Regions from separate parts of the Microbacterium sp. Ld4 genome, predicted to be linked through region 2. Evidence: predicted binding sites of a transcription regulator. Region 2 holds the regulator's gene; the other holds the start of a gene.
What was found. The regulator HspR, encoded in region 2, represses chaperone genes until heat shock. The targets are predictions, from matches to a motif close to AAGTTGAGTCNNNNNGACTCAACTT.

Region 1: a site for HspR is predicted at 6,539-6,563, ahead of ACJJV7_RS01670 (Hsp20/alpha crystallin family protein). Genes of this name have one in related genera too.

The regions. Positions count from the first base shown of each region.
Region 1 covers NZ_JBISHE010000005.1:23,692-34,246, forward strand. Annotated here, with positions in the region: gene ACJJV7_RS01645 (alpha/beta fold hydrolase) at 1-764, shown strand, start outside; gene glsA (glutaminase A) at 860-1,789, shown strand; gene ACJJV7_RS01655 (phosphatase PAP2 family protein) at 2,007-3,470, opposite strand; gene ACJJV7_RS01660 (DUF2207 domain-containing protein) at 3,686-5,467, opposite strand; gene ACJJV7_RS01665 (MarR family winged helix-turn-helix transcriptional regulator) at 5,528-5,959, shown strand; gene ACJJV7_RS01670 (Hsp20/alpha crystallin family protein) at 6,058-6,510, opposite strand; gene ACJJV7_RS01675 (prolyl oligopeptidase family protein) at 6,647-8,701, shown strand; gene ACJJV7_RS01680 (hypothetical protein) at 8,748-10,187, shown strand; gene ACJJV7_RS01685 (organic hydroperoxide resistance protein) at 10,191-10,555, opposite strand, start outside.
Region 2 covers NZ_JBISHE010000013.1:399,765-410,319, forward strand. Annotated here, with positions in the region: gene ACJJV7_RS12610 (LysR family transcriptional regulator) at 1-745, shown strand, start outside; gene ACJJV7_RS12615 (enolase C-terminal domain-like protein) at 826-2,157, shown strand; gene ACJJV7_RS12620 (dipeptide ABC transporter ATP-binding protein) at 2,199-3,902, shown strand; gene dnaK (molecular chaperone DnaK) at 4,123-5,994, shown strand; gene ACJJV7_RS12630 (nucleotide exchange factor GrpE) at 5,997-6,629, shown strand; gene ACJJV7_RS12635 (DnaJ C-terminal domain-containing protein) at 6,645-7,625, shown strand; gene ACJJV7_RS12640 (heat shock protein transcriptional repressor HspR) at 7,636-8,073, shown strand; gene ACJJV7_RS12645 (hypothetical protein) at 8,113-8,700, opposite strand; gene ACJJV7_RS12650 (hypothetical protein) at 8,783-10,003, shown strand; gene ACJJV7_RS12655 (glycosyltransferase) at 10,141-10,555, shown strand, end outside.

The DNA of each region.
Region 1 (10,555 bases), on a different contig from region 2:
GCACCGGTCAGGCCGTCGTCCTGATCCACGGCTACCCGCTCAACGGCACGTCGTGGGAGCGCCAGAGCCGCGAACTTCTGGATGCCGGTTACCGCGTCATCACCTACGACCGCCGCGGATTCGGCGCATCGTCCAAGGTCACCACCGGGTACGACTACGACACCTTCGCCGCCGACCTCGATGCCGTCCTCACGACCCTCGACCTCACCGACGTCATCCTCGTCGGCTTCTCGATGGGCACCGGTGAGCTGGCCCGTTACGCCAAGCTCTTCGGCACCGACCGCATCGCGAAGTTCGCTTTCCTCGCCTCGCTCGAGCCCGGGATGCTGACGCACGGCGTGCCCCAGTCGGTCTTCGACGGCATCGCCGAGGCCGCACACGCCGACCGGTTCGCCTGGTTCACGCAGTTCTACAAGGACTTCTACAACCTCGACGAGAACCTCGGCTCTCGCATCTCGCAGGAGGCCGTCACCGCCAGCTGGAACACCGCGACCCAGAGCGCTCCGGTCGCCGCCTACGCCGTCGTCTCGTCGTGGATCGAGGACTTCGCCGACGACGTCGCCGCCGTCAAGGCGAGCGGCAAGCCGGCGCTGATCGCGCACGGCACCTCCGACAACATCCTCCCGATCGACGCGACCGGTCGCCCCTTCCACGAGGCCCTTCCCGACGCCGAGTACCACGAGATCGACGGCGCCCCCCACGGGATGCTGTGGACGCACGCCGACGAGGTCAACGCCATCCTGCTGCCGTTCGTGAAGAGCTGATCGCTCGCGGCAGGTGACCGACCTGCGGGCCGGGCGGAGTCTCCGTCCGGCCCGCAGACGTCAGCGGTAGACCGCCGATGCGTCAGAGTGGGGTGATGGCTTCCGCTCCCGACCTCATGGCATACGACCTCGACGCGCTGCGCGAGCGGGTGATGCCCGAGACCGGGGGCACGGTCTCCTCGAGCATCCCGCAGCTGGCCGACGCCGACCCGGACCTCTGCGGGATCGCCCTCGCCTCGGTCGGCGGCGAGACCAGCTCGAGCGCGCAGGCCGACATCGCCTTCAGCATCCAGTCGGCGGTGAAGCCCTTCCTCTTCGCGCTCGCGCTGCAGGACACCGATCGGGCGGCGCTCGGCCGGATCGGCATCGAGCCCACCGGCGAAGCGTTCGATGCGATCAAGCTCGAAAGCGGCACCGGCCGCCCGCCCAACCCGATGGTCAACGCGGGGGCGATCCTCACGAGCGCGCTCGTCGACGGCGACGACGTCGAGCAGCGCACCGCCCGCATCGTGTCGGGACTGTCGGCCTTCGCCGGCCGCCCCCTGACGGTCGACGACGACGTGGCCCGGAGCGAACACCTGCTCGGCGACCGCAACCACGCCCTCGCCCACCTGATGCGCGCGGAGGGCACGCTCCAGGTCGGCGCCGACGAGGCGATCGCCGTCTACGCGCAGGCCTGCGCGGTGCTCGTCGACGCGACGGCCCTGGCCGTGATGGGGGCGACGCTCGCCGCCGGCGGGGTCAACCCCGGCACGGGCGAGCGCGTCGTCTCGCGCGAGGTCGCGCGCGATGTCATGGCGGTGATGGCGACGTGCGGGGTCTACGACGGGTCGGGGCGATGGATGCGGGAGGTCGGCGTGCCGGCGAAGTCGAGCGTGTCGGGTGCGATCGTGATGTCGGTTCCCGGAGTGCTCGGCGCGGCCGTCGTCAGCCCGCCCCTCGACGAACGCGGGACGAGCGTCCGCGGTCACCGCGCCAGCGACCTGCTCAGCGCCGAGCTGGGACTCCATCTGTTCGCGGTGTGACACCCCGCCCGCCGGCGACCCGGGCGCGCATCACAAATTGATAACAAGAAATCCTTGCCACCGTTATCTCGTCGTTATAGAGTCTGAGCACGGTAGATGTTTTGCTGTGGCACCTACCGACATGTGATTGCAGGACACTCTTGGTGCAAGGGACAAGGGCCGGCTGGATGCCTCTCCAGCCGGCCCTTACTCTTTCCCCGGGGATCGGGGCTCGACGTCACATCAGGGCGCGTCGCCGCCAGATGAGCAGTGCGCCGAGTGCGACGAGCACGGTGCCGGCTCCGGCGCCGAGCCAGACGACGCCCGTGTCACCACCGGTCTGCGCCAGCGATCCTTCTCCGGATGCCGGCACTGCCGGCGCCGCATCCACGTCGTCGCCCGGCTCATCCGAACCGTCGGACGGCCCCGCCGCGGTGGGCTCGGGGCTAGGCTCCGGCGACGGCGCGGGGGTGGGCTCGGCAGACGGCTCCGGCGACGGCTCGGGGGCCGGGTCCGGCGACGGCGCGGGCGTGGGCTCAGGCGACGGGACGGGAGCGGGCACGACGGGCGGTGCACCGAGCGACACGTCGCCGTCCGCACCGACGGTGACCGTCGCGCTCATGGCCGCGGCCAGGTCGAGCCGCTGCCAGCTCTCCTCCTCGCCGACGTCGAGCGGATGACCCGCCGGCGCGGCGGTGAGTGCGAGCACCTGACGGCGCTGCGCATTGCTCAGGTCGGGGTGGCTCGAGGCCAACAGCGTCTCGGCGCCGGCCGGAACGACCACGGGCGCGTCGGTCGCCCCGATCGCGGGGAAGTCGTATCCGAGCCGGTCCTCGTAGGACGAGAGCGCCGCCTCGGTCGACAGGTACGGCGTGTCTGCGACGATGCAGGCGGCGAGATCGTCGCCGCAGCCTTCTTCGAGGACGCCGCGGAGCTCACGTGACGCCTCGGCCACGAGGCCGCGCATCTGCTCGTCCGCGAGACGGAGCTGCACGATCTTCTGACCCATCATGCGCCCGCTGATCACATCGAGCGCGTAGTGCGCTCCCATGACGATGCGGTTGTCGCCCGCCTCGGCCGTGCGCGCCAGGATCTGCGGGGCGAGCTCGGGGAGCATGACGGCCAGGGTCGTGCCCTGCCAGAACGCCTGAGAGGTGTGACCCGAGGGGAACGCGCCGCTGGTGGAACCCCACGCGTCGCCGCCCACCTTGTCGACGTAGGTGAGCTGCGTCGTCGGATCGAGCCGCAGGTAGGGCCGGTCGTAGTCGAAGAAGTTCTTGGGCGGGTTGGTCGACGACGACGACCCGATCTTGCCGCCGCTCTTGCTCAGCAGCCACGTGGTCTTGGGCAGCTCACCGGCCTCGACGGCCTTCGCGTAGATGTCTCCCAGCCGCTGGCCCAGGCCGTCGGCCATCGTGAGCGACATGTCGCCGTACTGGTCGACGATCGCCCGTTCGCGCTGCGCAGCAGAGGCGGTGAGGTTGATCCGGCTCGTTAGCTCGTCGTTGTACGTCATGACTGCGGGGTTGCCGGCCTCGGCCCGGTCGGTGCGCAGCCCGCTGAACACGTCCATCATCCGGATCGACCAGTTCGAGGGGTCGGGGGCAGACGCATCGCCGGTCGCCGCGGTCGCGTCCGACGCGTACGAGGAGGTCTTCTGCTCCTCGGCGAATCCTGGGGCGGCTGCCGTGGTGGCGGCCATCGCGGGGGTCGCCGCCAGGGCGCACGACACCGCTATGCCGATCCCCCCGAGTGCTGCTGCCGCTGTCCGTGTCTGTCGTCTTCTGCTGTGCACCGTGGCCACTCGCGCTTCTTCTCGTCCTCGCCGCGGGGGTGCCCACGGTCCCGCGCAGTCTGATCAGCGAACGAGAACAGCCGGTGTACCGAGGGTGACGGCGCGACGACGCCGAGGGGGGATCAGACGCCGCCGCCGCCTCCGCCGCCCGCGCCCCCACCGGCGAAACCCCCACCGGTGGACCCGCCCGACGATGACGACGATGCGGCCGCGACCGACAGCGATCCGATGCCCGCGGAGAACGACGAGACGTTGAACGCCGCCGCGCCGGCGTACCAGGTCGGGGTCATCGTCTGGGTGTTCTCGTACAGCACGGCGAGCTGCGACGCCCACTCCTTCTCCTGCCCGAACACCACGGCATAGGGAAGAAGCGCCTCGTACAGCGCCAGCATCTGCCGGGGGTCGCCGACGTCGACCGCGACGCGCTCGGCACCGTCGGGCGACTGCAGCATGCGGATGCGGTCCGCCTCTGCCCATTCGATGAACTGCCGCAACCCGGCCAGGTGATCGCGGACCTCGGCGCCGTCCGCACTCAGCGGTGTGTGCACGAGGCAGACGATCGCGACGACGAGGAGAAGAGGCGCGGTGATGAGCAGTGTCACGGGCCAGAGCGGGTCGACAGCGGCATCCAGCATCGACGCACTGCACACGAGCACCACGACCGCCGCGGCGAGCCCGACGAGCAGCGGACCCAGCCGCGCCCACACCGACACCCGGCGGTAGAGCCCGCGCGCCTTGAGCGCTTTGCCGGCCTCAGCCAGGATCTTCTGCGCACGCGTGGAGACACGGGTGTCCTGACTCCCGAACTCGTAGGTGTCCCCGGGCGCACCCGACGGAAACAGCGCATCGAGCAGCATCCGGCCGTCGCGGTCGGCGCGCGAGCGGTCGATGAGTTCGGCCACGAGTTTGGCTTTGCCCTTCGACTCCTCCGAGGAGAGCAAGCGGATCGACCCGACGATGGCCTGCTCGAGCACCTCGGCGGGAATCGCCTTGCCGGTCTTCGACAGGAACACCGCCGCCTCGAGGGCGTCCACTCCCGGCGGCGGGCCGAACTCCGCGACCACCGTGGGCCGCCCCGGCGCGTTGCGGAGGGTCGTCCGCCGCACCGCGATCGCCCAGACGGTCGCGGCCAGCAGCGCGACGAAGGCCGCGAGCTGCGCCCAGAGCCACGGCGAGCGCACATACGACGTGTCGAGCGGCGTGAACGTCCCGTCGGCGAATCCGACGGCGACGGTCAGCGTCTCCCCCGGGGCGAGGTCGGCCTGGCGCGCAGTGACCGTGGCCCCCTCGCCCGATTCTTCGAGGTCGATGCCGTCACAGGCGACCCCGCTCCTGAAGGCCCCCGCGTAGCAGGCGGTCTCGCCCATGGCATCCGAGAGGGCGGGGGCGAGATGCACCGTCGCCGTCACCGTGCCGAACGGCTGCCGCCAGTCGGTGCCGTTGACGTCGAGGTAGAGCTCCGTGCCGGTGTCGGCGAAATCCTGGGTCACGTTGTCGAGCGTGTACGTGAAGACGAAGACCTGACGGCCCCTCACGAAGTCGTCCTTCCGTGCGACGACCTCCAGCCCGCCGTCGATGTCGTCGGTCTCGACGTCCCACTCCTCGCCCGTTTCGTCGACGACCGATTCGAGCGAGGGTCGCATCGGCTCGCCCTGGCGGGAGTCGGGGATCACGCGGCGCATGCCGTGGTTCTGATCGGCGTCGGGGAAGATCGCGACGAATCGCTCGACGACGCGCAGGCGGCTCACGCCGTCGTCGTCCCGGGTCAGGGTGTAGTCGGCGTCGAGGCTTTCGAAGGCGAAGTCGTCGACGTCGGCCGCGGCGATCGACGGCGCTGCGAACACCCCGAGGAACACGGCCAGGACGGATGCCACGAGGGCGGCGAACGCACGAGTCGTCGTCATGGTCCTCGAGCCTACGAGTCGAGGGGCCGGGGGCCTACGAGCGGCGATACAGTTGACGCCATGACAGACCGACGCCTCGCCATCGACGCGTGGGAGAGTCTGTTCCGGGCTCAGCACGAAGTGATGGAAGAACTGTCGCGCGACTTCTCCGACGACGACCTCTCCCAGGCCGAGTACGACGTGCTCCTGACCGTGACCCGCGGCGAGCGCGGCGCCGCCCGCCTTCGCGACGTCACGGCGAACATGCTGATCAGCCAGCCGAGCGTCTCCCGCCTCGTCGACCGGATGGTGCGCCGCGGGCTCGTCACCAAGTGCCAGGATCCGTCGGACGGTCGCGGCGCCGTCATCTCGGTCACCGAGGCGGGCTCCCGCTCGTTCCGGCGCGTGGCAGGCCTCCATGGACGCAAGATCGCCGAGCGGATGTCGGTGCTCACCGACGAGGAGCTCACGCGGCTGCAGGCCCTGACCGCGAAGCTGCGCGCGACCCCCTGACCGGCCTGACCCCCTGACCGCGCCGTACGCAGAACCGCCCCGCATCCGGGCGGGATGCGGGGCGGCTAGATGCGCGCGTCAGCGGGCGCGGGCCCGACTCACTGGTCGATCGGCTGCGGCTGGTCGCTCTCGCTCGCGGTGATGGTCGACGACCCACCGTCGACGGTCACCTCGATCTTGCGCGGCTTGGCCCGCTCGCTCACCGGAATGGTGACGCTCAGCACGCCGTTGCTGTAGGTCGCCGCGATGCCGTCGGTGTCGATCCCCTGGCCGAGGTTCAGCTGACGCAAGAAGCTCGCCGCCTCGCGCTCGCGGGTGATCCACTTGACGCCCTCGCCCGCGGCGAGGGTGCGCTCGGCGCGGACGGTCAGCAGCTGTCCGTCCACGTCGATGTCGACCGAGCCCGGGTCGATACCCGGCAGGTCGGCGGTGAGGACGTAGTGGTCGCCGTCGCGATAGAGGTCCATCGGCATCCGTCGCGGTCCGCGGCGCGTGTCGAAGAGGCTCGACGCGAGTCGGTCGATGTCACGGAACGGGTCGTACGTGGCCATGATTCTCTCCTTCTGTTCAGTGGTCTCAAAGTTGAGCCTTAGCGGCTCAAGTACCTCCAGATTAGCACTCGACCCCGGAGAGTGCCAACGGTTCTCGCAGGGCGAACGACGCCGCCGGCGCACTTAGGCTGACGGGATGAGCAGCGCCGAGATCGCCCCCGAACCCGCCGACCCGTTCCTCTGGCTCGAGGACATCTCCGGGCCGGACGCAGCCGGGTGGGCGGCCGATCGCACTGCCGAGACCGAGGCCCGGTTCGCCGGTGAGCCGCGGACCGACCTGCAGGGCAGGCTCACCCGCATCCTCGACGATCCCGACCGCCTCGTGGTCCCGTCCCGCCACGGCGACCTCATGTACGACTTCTGGCGAGACGCCGACCACCCCCGCGGTCTCTGGCGTCGCACCTCCCGCGCCGCGTTCGCGGCGGGCACGCCCGAGTGGGAGGTCCTCCTCGACGTCGACGCGTTGGGCCGCGAAGAAGGCACCGCCTGGGCCTTCGGCGGAGCGACCCACGGCCCTTCCGGATCGCAGCGCGCGCTCGTCCGCCTCAGCCCCGACGGCGGCGACGCCGCGGTCCTCCGCGAGTTCGACCTCGAGACGGGCCGGTTCGCCCTGGACACCCCGTTCTCCCTCGGAGCGCACAAGCACCGCGCCGCCTGGATCGACCGCGACACCCTGCTCGTCGCCTCCGCCCTCCACGGCGGCGACGTCACCGACTCCGGGTACCCCGTGACCGCGCGGGTCTGGCCTCGCGGCACCCGCCTCGACGACGCCCAGCCGATCGTCGCCGGCGCGGCATCCGATGTCGGCGTCTTCGTGCACGTCGACCACACCGATGCCCGCGCCACGCCGCTCGTGATCGTGGCGCACGACTTCTTCACCTCCGAGACCTGGGCGTGGCGGGGCGACGAGCCGCAGCTCATCGCGGCGCCCCCGGACGCCGACGTCGACGTGCACGGCGATCTCGTCACCGTGCGGACGACCACCCCGTGGCGGATCGGCGAGGTCGTCCACCCCGCCGGTACGCTCCTGCTCGGCCCGCTCGAGACCCTCACGGGTGGCGACGGGACGGGCTTGCGCGTCGTCTTCTCCCCCACCCAGACGACCGTGCTCGAGACCTGGACGTGGACGCGCACCCGCCTCGTGCTGACCCTGCTCGACCGGGTGCAGAGCCGCCTCGTCGCGATCGACCCGGTCACCGACGCCCGCACCGACCTCGACCTCGGACTCGGCGACGACGACCTCTTCACGGCGAGCGTCGTGACCGCCGACGACGAGGAGGACGACGAGATCTGGCTCGTCGCCCGGGGATTCGTGACCCCGCCGACGCTGCTCGTCTCGGATGCCGCCGCCCCGCGCGCCCGCGTCGTCGCCCGAGGACGCGCGAGCTTCGACGCCTCGGGACTCGTCGCGTCGCAGCATTGGGCGGTCTCGGCCGACGGCACGCGGGTGCCGTACTTCGAGGTCGGACCCCGCGACCGGGTCGGCCCCCTCCCGGTGCTGATGAACGGGTACGGCGGGTTCGAGCACGCGCTCACGCCCGAGTACCCCACGATCGTCGGACCGGCCTGGCTCGAGCGCGGCCGCGTCTACGTGGTCGCGAACATCCGAGGCGGCGGCGAGTTCGGCCCGTCGTGGCACCGGGCGGCGCTGCGAGAGAACCGCTACCGCGCCTACGAGGACTTCGCCGCCGTGGCGCGCGACCTCGTGACGCGGGGTGTCTCGACCGCCGATCGCATCGCCTGCCACGGGCGCAGCAACGGCGGCCTGCTGGTCGGGAACATGCTCACCCAGTATCCCGACGACTTCGGGGCGATCGTCTGCGGCGTGCCGCTGCTCGACATGCGCCGGTACACGCGGCTGTCGGCAGGGGCGAGCTGGATCGCGGAGTACGGCGACCCCGACGACCCCGACGACTGGGAGTTCGTGCGCACCTTCTCGCCGTACCACCTCATCGAGCCCGGCCGCGAGTACCCGCCCTCGCTTATCTACGCGGCGGCGAGCGACGACCGCGTGGGTCCGGTGCAGGCGCGGAAGATGGCGGCGCGACTGGCCGACGAGACGGATGCCGTCGTCCACTACCTCGAGCCCCTCGAAGGCGGTCACGCCGGCACGATCGACTCGGCCTCGACGGCGGCGCTGCACGCGACGATCCACGCCTTCCTCGACGCGACCGTGGCGCGGCCCGCCTGAGCGCGCACGGTCGCGCCCGTAGTCTGGGGGTGGGAGGCGCATCAGCATGAGCACCATCGGAACGGTCGACGCCGACCGCGACGCCGTCGTCGCCGTGTGGGAGGAGACGCCCCACACCGACGCCGCATTCCTCGACCGTCTGCGCGAGCACTTCCCGGCGCTCCACGAAGCGACGAGCCGTCTCGTCGGCGACGCGCCCGACGGCGCCGACCTCGTGCACGCCCTCGTGGCGGCGGCATCCGAGGGCTGGCATGCCCGCTCTCTCGACCTCAAGGTGCACGGAGAGGTCCGCGGCTCCGACCGGCTCACCTCCCGGCACGCGGTGGGCGTCTCGTGCTTCGTCGACCGCTACGCCGGCAACCTCGCGGGGCTCACCGACGAGATCGCCGCGCTGGGTGCGCTGGGGGCCACGGTCCTGCACCTGCAGTCGCCGTTCGCCCGTCGTCCGGGCGGCACAGCCGACCTCCGCCGGATCGACCCCGGTCTGGGGTCGCTCGCCCGCCTCGCCGACCTGTCGGCCGGCCTCCGCCTGGCCGGCATCTCGCTCGCCGTCGACGCGCCCGTCGAGGCGCCGGCGACAGCCTTCGTGGCAGACCTGCTGTTCCTCGCCAACCACGGCGTCGAAGCGTTCGTCGTCGACGACCCGGCGGTCGCCGCGGTCGCCCGCGAGGTGCTCGCGATCGGGGCTCCCGGTGTGGCCGTCGTCGCCCCGCCGGCGAGCGCCGCTCCCCTCTGGGAGGCGCTCGCGACCGGCGATGCGGCGCCGCTGCAGCGCGACGTGGTCACGCACGGAGGCGAGGTGCGCCTGGTGGCGGTGCGCGACGCCGACGCGCTGACCTTCGGGCCGGATGCCGACCGGCTCACCGCGTTCTACGCCGAAGGCGCCTCGTTCGCCCGGGGCGTCGGGGTTCCCGGCGGCGTGGCGGGCACCACCGCCTCGCTCGCCGGTGTCGAGTCCGGCGATCCGCTGGGCGTCGCGCGGGTGATCCTCGCTCACGCGCTCGTGCTGGCAGCGCCGGGCGTTCCGATGATCGTGTGGGGCGACGAGGTCGCGCAGCTGAACGACGACACCGTGTCTGCCGATCCGCTCCGCCGAGGCGACCCTCGCTGGGTGCACCGGGGGCAGAAGCCGCGTGATCGCTACGCCCAGGCGCGGGATGCCGGCAGCGCACCCGGCCGCGTGCAGGCGGCCGTCCGCGCGCTCATCGCGGCGCGGCACGCGACCCCGGAGTTCGATGGCACGCGGGTGCTCGGATTCGACGTTCCGGTACCTTCGGTCGTCGGCTGGCAGCGGCCCGGAGACGCTGGCGTCATGCTGGTGCTCGCGAACACGGCGACCGAGGCGGCATCCGTCGGCGCCGACACCCTCTCGGGCTTCGCCGCCCGCGCGATCGATGTGGTGGGCGGCGGCGAGGTCGACCTGCGTGACGGGGTGGCGCTGCCCGCCTGCGGATTCCGCTGGCTGCGCGCCACCCCGATCAGCTGACCGTCAGTCCTGGACGACCCGGACGGTGACCTCGATGTTGCCGCGCGTGGCGTTCGAGTAGGGGCAGATCTGGTGCGCGGCGTCGGCGATCTTCTGCGCTTCGGCCGGCTCGAGGTGCGGGATGACGACCTCGAGCTCGACGCCCAGACCGAAACCACCCTCGCCGTTCGAACCGATGTGCACGCGTGCGCCGACGCTGGTGTCTTCGAGCTTCACCTTGTGGGTGCGCGCGGCGGCCTGGAGTGCGCTGTGGAAGCAGGCCGCGTAGCCGGCGGCGAACAGCGCCTCGGGGTTCGGAGCGCCGCCGGGGCCGCCCATCTCCTGGGGGATGCGCACGTCGGTGTCGACGAACCCGTCGCGGGTGGCGA
Region 2 (10,555 bases):
CCCGAGCGCCCGTCGCATCATCGACCTCGCGGCCAAGGCCACGGCCGACGTGCGATCGGTGGGCACGGGGGCATCGGGCACGCTCACCGTCTCGTACACGGCCATGGCCGGGCAGAGCATCCTCCCCGCGTTCATCCGCCGGGCGACGCGCGAGCTTCCGGGCGTGACCCTGCTGCTGCGCGAACTCGTCACCGCCGACCAGATGGAGGAGATCGAGAAGGGCACGGTCGACCTCGGCCTCCTGCGCCCGATCCTCGAACGGCCCGGGGTGCGGTCGCGGCACGTGCTCGACGAGAAGCTGATCCTCGCGGTACCGGCCGACTCCCGCCTGGCCGAGCTCGCCGACCCGCTCTTCCTGTCCGACACCAGCGACCAGCCGCTTCTCATGTACTCACCGGGCGGCGCGCGCTACTTCCACGACCTGCTGCTGTCGATGTTCGTCCGCGCCGGTGTGCACCCCCGCATCGTGCAGTACGCCGGCCAGGTCCCCGCGCTCCTCGCCCTCGTCAGCGCCGGGCTCGGCTTCGCCCTCGTTCCCGAATCCGCGCGCGGCCTCCCCATCGCCGGGGTCACCTTCCGCCGGCTCTCTCCCGACGACCGGTCGGACGACGTCAACCGGGTGCGGCTCGACGTGGCGTGGAGTGCGGAGTCGGGCAACGCACTCCTCCCCGAAGCGCTCCGAATCCTCGACGCGTGCCTCGAGGATTCGCTCCCGGTTCCGGCCATCGATGCCGATGGTGCATGACTCCATGCGATAGAAGCCTTTGATGGCACTGGTCCCCTGTGCCTATCGTGAGGTCATTCGACGTCGAAGGCGAGGATCGGATGAGCACACCCATCGTGGTCTCCTATGACGTGATCCCGGTTGCGGGTCACGACAGCATGCTGCTGAACCTCAGCGGTGCACACGGCCCGTTCTTCACGCGCAATCTGGTGCGGCTGACCGACGTCGACGGCCGCGTCGGCATCGGCGAGGTGCCGGGCGGCGAGCCCATCCGCACCGCGCTCGAGGCATCCGGATCTCTGGTCATCGGCACGGCGGTCGCCGCCTACCGCGAGACGCTCCGCACGGTCGGCGACGCGCTCGCCCATCTCGACGTCGGCGGCCGGGGCGACCAGACCTTCGACCAGCGCATCGCCGTGCACGTCGTGACCGCGTGGGAGAGCGCGCTGCTCGACCTCCTCGGTCAGCAGCTCGAGCTGCCCGTCAGCGCGCTGCTCGGCGACGGGCGCCAGCGCGACGAGGTCGACGTGCTCGGCTACCTCTTCTTCATCGGCGACTCGGCCGCGACGGATCTGCCCTACCTCGCCGGCGGCGGAGCGCCCGGCTCCTGGGAGGACGCTTGCCGGCGCCCGGCGCTCGACGCCGAGGGCGTCGTCACGCTCGCCCGTGCGGCGCAGGAGAAGTACGGGTTCCGCGATTTCAAGCTCAAGGGCGGCGTCCTGCGACCCGGCACCGAGGCCGACATCGTCATGGCCCTCGCCGAGTCGTTCCCGGGCGCCCGCGTGACGCTCGACCCGAACGGCAGCTGGCCGCTCGAGGAGGCGATCCGGATCGGGCGACGCCTGAACGGCATCCTCGCGTACGCCGAAGACCCCGTCGGGCCGGAGGGGCGCTTCTCGGGGCGCGAGACGATGGCGGAGTTCCGCCGCGCCACGGGCCTGCGGACCGCGACCAACATGATCGCGACGGACTGGCGCGAGATGGCCCACGCCGTCCGGACGCAGGCCGTCGACATCCCGCTCGCCGACCCGCACTTCTGGACCATGGCCGGATCGGTGCGCGTCGCTCAGCTGTGCGATGACTTCGGGCTGCAGTGGGGTTCGCACTCGAACAACCACTTCGACGTCAGCCTGGCGATGTTCACGCATGTCGCCGCGGCCGCGCCCGGCACGCCGACCGCCGTCGACACCCACTGGATCTGGCAGGACGGTCAGGAGCTCACGGTCGATCCGCCCGTCATCCGCGGCGGCACGATCACCGTGCCCACCGCCCCGGGCCTCGGCGTCGTGCTCGACCCCGAGCGGGTCGCCGCCGCCCACGAGCTCTACCTACGGGAGGGGCTGGGCGGCCGTGACGACGCGACCGCGATGCGCTACCTCGTTCCGGGGTGGGAGTTCCACCCCCGCCGCCCTGCTCTGGAGCGCACCGCATGAGCTCCGCCCCGCCCCCGCCCTCCGAGGAGACTCCCGTGTCGATGACGACGTCCGACCTTCCCGCAGCGGATGCCGCGCCCGGCTCGCCGCGCAGCACGCTGCTCGCCGTGCGCGACCTGACCGTCGCCTACCGCATGGGCGACCGCGAGGTCGAGGCCGTCCACGGCATCGACTTCGAGATCGGCGCGGGCGAGGTCGTCGCCGTCGTCGGAGAGTCGGGCTCCGGCAAGAGCACGATCGCCCACGCGATCATCAACCTGCTGCCGCCGAACGCGCGGGTGACCTCGGGGTCGATCCACCTCGAGGGGGAGCAGCTCTCGGGGCGGCCCGAGAAGCACTGGCGGAGCGTGCGCGGGCGCCGCATCGGGCTCGTCCCCCAGGACCCGTCGCTCTCGCTCAACCCGGTGCGCCGCGTCGGCCCGCAGGTCGCCGAGCCGCTCCGCATCCACCGGCTGGCGACGCGCGCAGAGGCGAGTGCCCGCGCGATCGAACTGCTCGAGATGGCCGGCATCACGCACCCTCACGAGCGCGCCCGGCAGTACCCGTACCAGTTCTCGGGCGGCATGCGACAGCGTGCGCTCATCGCGACCGCGCTCGCTGCGCGGCCCCAGCTGGTCATCGCCGACGAGCCCACGAGCGCGCTCGACGTCACCGTCCAGAAGCAGGTGCTCGACCACCTCGACCACCTCGCCGACGAGTTCGGCACCTCGATCCTCCTCATCACGCACGACCTCGGAGTGGCGGCCGACCGGGCCGACCGCATCATCGTCATGAAAGACGGCTCGATCGTCGACGCCGGCCCCACCGCGCAGGTGATCTCGTCGCCGACAGCCGAGTACACCCGCCAGCTGATCGCGGCGTCGCCCGATCTCGGCAGCCATGCCCGCCGCTCGGTTGCGACCGCGAAGCGCGGGCTGCGCGACGACGACCGCATCGTCACCGTCTCGAACCTCGTGAAGGCCTTCCCGCTCCCGCCGTCCGGGCGTCGCGGAGGCGAGAAGGAGGTCATCGCGGTCGACGACGTGTCTCTCCACATCCGGCGCGGCGAGACGCTCGCCGTCGTGGGGGAGTCGGGGAGCGGCAAGAGCACCCTGGCCCGCGTCGTGCTGCGGCTCGAGGAGCCGACCTCGGGAACCGTCGAGTTCGACGGTGAGGACATCACGAACCTCGGCGCAAGCGCGCTCCGGCAGCTGCGGCGACGCTTCCAGCTCGTCTACCAGAGCCCGTACGACTCGCTGAACCCGCGGTTGACCGTGGCTCAGCTCATCGGCGAGCCGCTCCGCTCGCTGGGTGAGGGCGACGCGGCATCCCACCTCATGAAGGTCCGTCAGCTCGTGGAGCAGACGGCGCTGCCGCAGGCGATCCTCGCGCGCTACCCCGACGAGCTCTCCGGCGGTCAGCGCCAGCGCGTCGCGATCGCGCGTGCCCTCGCGCTCGACCCCGAGTTCCTCGTGCTCGACGAGGCGGTCTCGGCGCTCGACGTGTCGGTGCAGGCGCAGATCCTCGACCTGCTCGCCCAGCTGCAGCACGAGCGCGGGCTCAGCTACCTGTTCATCACCCACGATCTCGGCGTCGTCGCCGAGATCGCTGACCGCGTCGCCGTGATGCGCCAGGGACGCGTGGTCGAGATGGGCACCGCGGAGCGGATCCTCACCGCGCCCACCGATCCCTACACGCAGGCCCTGATCGCGGCCATCCCGGGGCAAGGGCATCACGTCCGGCGCCGGGGGGCCACGCCCGCCTGACGCCCGACTCCCGCACCCGAAACGCGCCGTCCCCAGACGGCGCGTTTCGGCGTTCGCGGACGGGTTCGGGATCGGCATCCTGCAAAGTTGATATGTATCGGCTCAAGTTGGTTTGACTCTCCGAGAGCGCCGGAGTAGCCTTGAGCCATCGCGACTCAGGTTCACGTCGGGGCTGCGAGAAGACTTTTCATCGACGTAGATCCATACGAAGGAGACACACATGGCACGTGCAGTGGGAATCGACCTCGGAACGACCAACTCGGTCGTCAGTGTCCTCGAAGGCGGCGAGCCGAAGGTCATCGCCAACGCCGAGGGCTTCCGCACCACCCCCTCGGTGGTCGCATTCACGAAGGACGGCGAGGTGCTCGTCGGCGAGACCGCCAAGCGCCAGGCCGTCACCAACGTCGACCGCACGCTGACCTCGGTCAAGCGTCACATGGGCACCGACTGGAAGACCCAGGCGATCGACGGCAAGAACTACACGCCGCAGGAGATCTCGGCCCGCATCCTCCAGAAGCTCAAGCGCGACGCCGAGCAGTACCTGGGCGACACGGTGACGGATGCCGTCATCACGGTGCCCGCGTACTTCAACGACGCGGAGCGCCAGGCCACCAAGGAGGCCGGTGAGATCTCGGGACTCAACGTTCTGCGCATCATCAACGAGCCCACCGCCGCGGCGCTCGCCTACGGCCTCGACAAGGGCAAGGAGGACGAGCTCATCCTCGTCTTCGACCTCGGTGGCGGAACGTTCGACGTCTCGCTGCTCGAAGTGGGCAAGGACGACGACTTCTCCACGATCCAGGTGCGCTCGACCTCCGGTGACAACCGTCTCGGCGGTGACGACTGGGACCAGCGCGTCGTCGACTACCTGATCAAGCAGTTCAAGGACACGACCGGTGTCGACGTCTCGGGCGACAAGATCGCGCTGCAGCGTCTGAAGGAAGCGGCCGAGCAGGCCAAGAAGGAGCTGTCGGGCTCGACCTCGACCTCCATCAACCTGCCGTACCTGTCGCTGACCGACTCCGGCCCCGTGTCGCTGTCCGAGACGCTCTCGCGGGCGAAGTTCGAGGACCTCACCAAGGACCTCCTCGACCGCACCAAGAAGCCGTTCGACGACGTCATCCGCGAAGCGGGCATCAAGGTCGGCGACATCGACCACGTCGTGCTCGTCGGTGGATCGACCCGCATGCCCCAGGTCACCGAGCTCGTCAAGAAGCTCACCGGCGGCCAGGAGCCGAACAAGAGCGTGAACCCCGATGAGGTCGTCGCCGTGGGCGCCGCCCTTCAGGCCGGTGTCCTCAAGGGTGAGCGCAAGGACGTGCTGCTCATCGACGTGACCCCCCTCAGCCTCGGCATCGAGACCAAGGGCGGCATCATGACGAAGCTCATCGAGCGCAACACGGCCATCCCGACCAAGCGCAGCGAGACCTTCACGACCGCCGACGACAACCAGCCGTCGGTCGCGATCCAGGTCTTCCAGGGTGAGCGCGACTTCACGCGCGACAACAAGCCGCTCGGCACCTTCGAGCTCACCGGAATCGCCCCGGCTCCCCGTGGCATCCCGCAGATCGAGGTCACCTTCGACATCGACGCCAACGGCATCGTGCACGTGTCCGCGAAGGACAAGGGCACCGGCAAGGAGCAGTCGATGACGATCACCGGCGGCTCGTCGCTGCCGAAGGACGACATCGAGCGCATGGTGCGCGAGGCCGAGGAGCACGCGGCCGAGGACAAGAAGCGTCGCGAGGCCGCGGAGATCCGCAACCAGGCCGAGACGCTCTCGTACTCGATCGAGAAGCTCATCTCCGAGAACGCCGACAAGCTGCCCGAGGATGTGAAGACCGAGGTCCAGGCCGACGTCGACGCCCTCAAGACGGCGCTCGCCGGTGACAACGACGACGCGGTGAAGGATGCGTTCGACAAGCTCAACGCGTCGCAGTCGAAGATCGGCGAAGCCATCTACAACTCCGGCCAGGCGGATGCCGCTCAGGCGCCGACCGACGCCCCCGAAGGTGAGCAGCCCGCCCAGGGTGCCTCCGACGAGGACGTCGTCGACGCCGAGGTCGTGGACGACGAGGACGAGAAGAAGTAATCATGGCCGACAAGGACTTCGAACAGCCCGATGACGGCGACGAGGTCCTCGGCGAGGAGGGGCCGGAGGCGAACGCTTCCGGCCCCGCCCCGCAGGGGGCCCAGGCCGCATCGGATGACACCGCTGCAGAGTCGACCGACACGCAGCCCGACGAGTTGACCGTCGACGACATCCTCGGGGCGGCACAGTCCGATGAGGCTGCCGTCGCGGATGCCGAAGGCGATCAGGACCTGCTGCTCGACCTCAAGCGCCTGCAGGCGGAGTACGCCAACTATCGGCGTCGCACCGAAGAGCAGCGCGAGGTCGAGATCGCCCGGGCCAAGGGCTCGGTCGCCAAGGGCCTGCTCCCGGTGCTCGACGACCTCGACCGCGCCGAGAAGCACGGCGACCTCGGTGAGGGCACGGCTCTCACCGCGATCGCCGAGAAGCTCCGCGTCGTCGTCGCCCGCCTGGGCGTCGAGCGCTACGGCGAGGCCGGCGAGGTCTTCGACCCGCAGCAGCACGAGGCGATCTTCCAGGCGCCGACGCCCGGCGCGACCGAGTCGACGATCCTCGAGGTCGTCGAAACCGGCTACCGCCTCGGCGACATCGAGCTTCGCCCGGCGAAGGTCGTGGTCGCGGTTCCGGCCGAGTAAGGGAGAGGAGGCGCAATGGCCAGTCAGGACTGGTTCGACAAGGATTTCTACAAGGTCCTCGGAGTATCCAAGGACGTCACGGATGCCGATCTGAAGAAGACGTACCGCAAGCTGGCGCGCACCTACCACCCCGACTCGAACGCGGGCGATCCCGCCGCCGAGGCGAAGTTCAAAGAGGTCAGCGAGGCGTACTCGGTGCTCAGCGACAAAGAGCAGCGCGCCGAGTACGACCAGCTCCGCGCCATGGGCACGGGTGCTCGCTTCCAGCCGGGAGCGAGCGGCGGCGGGTTCGAGGATGTCTTCAGCAGGTTCTCGACCCCGAACAGCGGTGCCCAGTCGGCCGACTTCGACGACCTGTTCGCGATGTTCGGCCAGCAGGGCGGCGGCTTCGGCTCGGGCCGGTTCGGCCAGCCGAGCGGCGGATTCCGCGGCTTCGGAGGTCCGCAGCGCGGCTCTGACGTCACGGCGCGGACCACGCTCGATTTCACGACCGCGGTCAAGGGCGACACCATCACGCTCAAGGGCGAAGACGGCAAGCCGATCAAGGTCAAGGTCCCCGCAGGGGTCTCGGACGGTCAGAAGATCCGGCTCCGAGGCCGCGGCCGTCCGTCTCCGGACGGCGGCGAGACCGGTGACATCGTGCTCTCGGTCACGGTCCGCCCGCATCCGGTGTTCACGCGGGACGGGCTGAACCTGCGGGTCACCGTGCCGATCACGTTCACGGAGGCAACTCTGGGCGCGACGATCGAGGTGCCGACCCTCGGCGGCGACACGGTGAAGCTCCGGGTCGCCCCGGGAACGCCGTCGGGCCGGGTGCTCCGCGTCAAGGGGCGCGGGGTGCAGAACGCGAAGGGCACCGGCGATCTGCTCGCCGAGGTCCAGGTCGCGGTTCCGACCCATCTCGACGAGCGGGCGCGGGAAGCCCTGCAGCAGTTCGCCGACCTCGAGCCCAAGGAGAACCCGCGCGCCGACCTGATGGCCAAGGCGAGGGAATGAGGTGAGACCCATGTCCGACGAGACCCTCGATGAAGACGCGCCGATCCTCGCGATCGCGATGGCCGCCGAGCTCGCGGGCATGCACCCTCAGACTCTCCGTCAGTACGACCGGCTGGGGCTGGTGGTTCCGGCGCGCACCCGTGGCGGGTCGCGCCGGTACTCCCTCCGCCACGTCGGGCAGCTGCGGGAAGTCGCCCAGATGTCGGCCGACGGGGTCAGCCTTCCGGCCATCTCGCGCATCATCGCCCTCGAGAACGAGGTGCGGGTGCTGCGCCGCGAGGTCACCGAGCTCGATCACCGGCTGCGCGCCGAGGTGGCCCAGCGCCGTGGGGCCCGCGTGTTCGCGGCCGGAGCGACCGGGTCGGTCGTCACACTGCGACAGGGAACCCGGGTGCGCCGCGCGACGGATGTCGTCCTCTGGCGCCCGCAGCTTCCGCTCGACGACTGAGAACCCCGGCGCCTGAACCAGCGGGAACCTTCGGGAGGCTCAGGCCGGGTCGATCCGCAGGGTCTGCGATTCGCCGCCCAGGGTGACGTCGCCCGCGAGGCGCAGGGTGCGCGCGAGGCGGTCGACCTCGCCGATGACGGTGCCGAAGCGCTCGCGGTCGGAGATCACGGCGGTGACGGTCACGAGGTGCGAACTGGTGTCCCAGGTGTACGTCGCGAACGGCGTCTGGCGGGCATCGGCGGGCATCGACATCTCGAGCTTCTCGCCGACGCCGAGGGGCGAGCCCGTGAAGGACTGGGTGTCGTCGTACTCGATCGGCATCGACGCGCGCGCAACGCGGAGCTGTGGGGTGAGCTCCTGGCACTGCGCCATGACGACCATCAGCTCGGGGTCGTCCTTCCACACCCACACGAGCACGCGGCCGTCGGCGCGACGCATGAGCGCGGGGATGGCCTGACTCATCGCCCACGCGGCGACGCGGCTGCCGGGAGCCTCCCGGCCGAGGGCGGCGCCGGCCTGGCTGAGCAGCATCCCGATGGCCTTCTTGCGGGCCCGTCGACCGCGGAATCCGAACGATCCACCGATCGGAACCCACCGCGCCGGATCAGCGTCTGACAAAAGCCTCATGATCTCCAGCGTAGGTTGCTATCATCCGCCTATGCGGCAACCCCCAGTAATCCGCAGCGCGTCAGCCATTCTTTTGGCGGCAGTGCTCGTCCTGTCCACCCCCACCCTCAGCGCCGTCGCGGCCCCGTCTTCCAGTGGTGTCGAGACGGCAGCCGCGGCTGCTCGTCCTGCCCGTGTCGGGCTCGTCAGCTTCACCGGCGCCTCCCTCACGGCGTCCGGCGCCACCCTCACGATGACGTGGCCCGCGGTCCCCAAAGCCCAAGGCTATGAAGTCCATGCGTCGACCAGCTACGCGAAGGCCGTTCCCGACGGCAGCCCCAACGCGTCGGTCACCGGCACGCGCGCGACCATCTCGGGCCTCAAGCCCGGCACCGACCACTACGTCGCGGTGCGCGCGTGGTGGAAAGATGCCAAGGGCAAGGTCGTCTACGGTCCGTCCGCCGGACGCGTCGGCCACAGCACGATCTCCGCGCAGGCGACCCTCCCGGCATCCGCGTCGAAGTTCTCCGTCGTGACGTGGAACATCTGCTCGAACGCGTGCAGCGGTTTCGGCACGCGCGCCGGCGTCATCAACCGCCGGATCGCCGAGATGAAGCCCGGCATAGTGATGATGCAGGAGGCGTCGAAGTACAAGAAGGCCCCCGCGGGCTACCGCTTCGGCTACGACGGACAGGCCGACATCCTCTACCGGGCCGGCGAGTTCAGCAAGGTCGCCGCCGCCAAGGGAAAGCCGACCTCCGGCCTCAGCCGCTTCGCTTCGAAGGCCGCGACCTCGGGCAAGGGCGTCGCCTGGGCTGCGTTGAAGAACCGGTCCGGCGAGTACGTGGTCGCCTTCAACGCGCACCTCGTCGTGGGTGGCAGTGCGAAGGCCGTCGCGCAGCGCGAGTACGAGGCCAGCCGCCTCGGGCCGTACGTGAACAACGTGCTGGCCAAGCTCGCGAAGAGCCACGGGTCGCTCACCGACTGGAAGAAGGCGCGCGTCGTCATCAGCGGCGACTTCAACACGCACAAGTCCCGGACGAGCGAGAAGTCGATGAAGATCCTCGAGAAGGCGGGCTGGTACGACGCCTACGACGAGTCGCGCAAGCTCACGCGTCAGCACTACAACAGCGCGAACCCGACCCGGGGCACGAAGCCCGTCATCGGCGTCACGTGGGGCGACCACGTCGACAAGGTGCTCGTGCGCCCGTCGCGGTCGGTCGTCTACGGCTGGGCGAACATCGGCAAGATGGCGAAGGGCCGGTTCGTCGCGCCGCTCGGCTCGGACCACCACCCGGTGCAGGTCGTTCTGTCGGTGCGCTGACAGAACGACCCGCCCGGGGGCGGCTGTTCTCAGGCTGGGCAGGGGCCCGCCGGTAGACTCGCTCACCGGCGCACCTGCGAACCCGTCTCGCATCGCGACGCACCCACAGCGCCACCGACGCACAGATTGGCCCACCCGTGACCGTGACGCCCCCTGACGAGCCCGTGCGCGAGCCCGTCGCCGAGCGCCGACCCCTCACCGTGATCATCGCGGCGGACACCTTCTCGCCCGACGTGAACGGCGGAGCGCGCTTCACCGAGCGTCTCGCGGCCGGCCTCGCCGAGCGCGGGCACAAGGTGCACGTCGTGACGCCCAGCGTCGGCCACCGCAACCACGGCGTGTTCACCGAGGTCATCGAGGGTCAGCCGCTGACCATGCACCGCCTCCCCGGCTGGCGCTGGCACCCGCACGACTGGCTCCGGTTCGCGCTGCCGTGGATGGCGAAGCACTATTCGCGGCGCATCCTCGACACGGTCGACGCCGACGTCGTGCACAGCCAGTCGCACATCGTGATCGGGCGAGGTCTCACCCGCATCGCTCACCAGCGCGGCA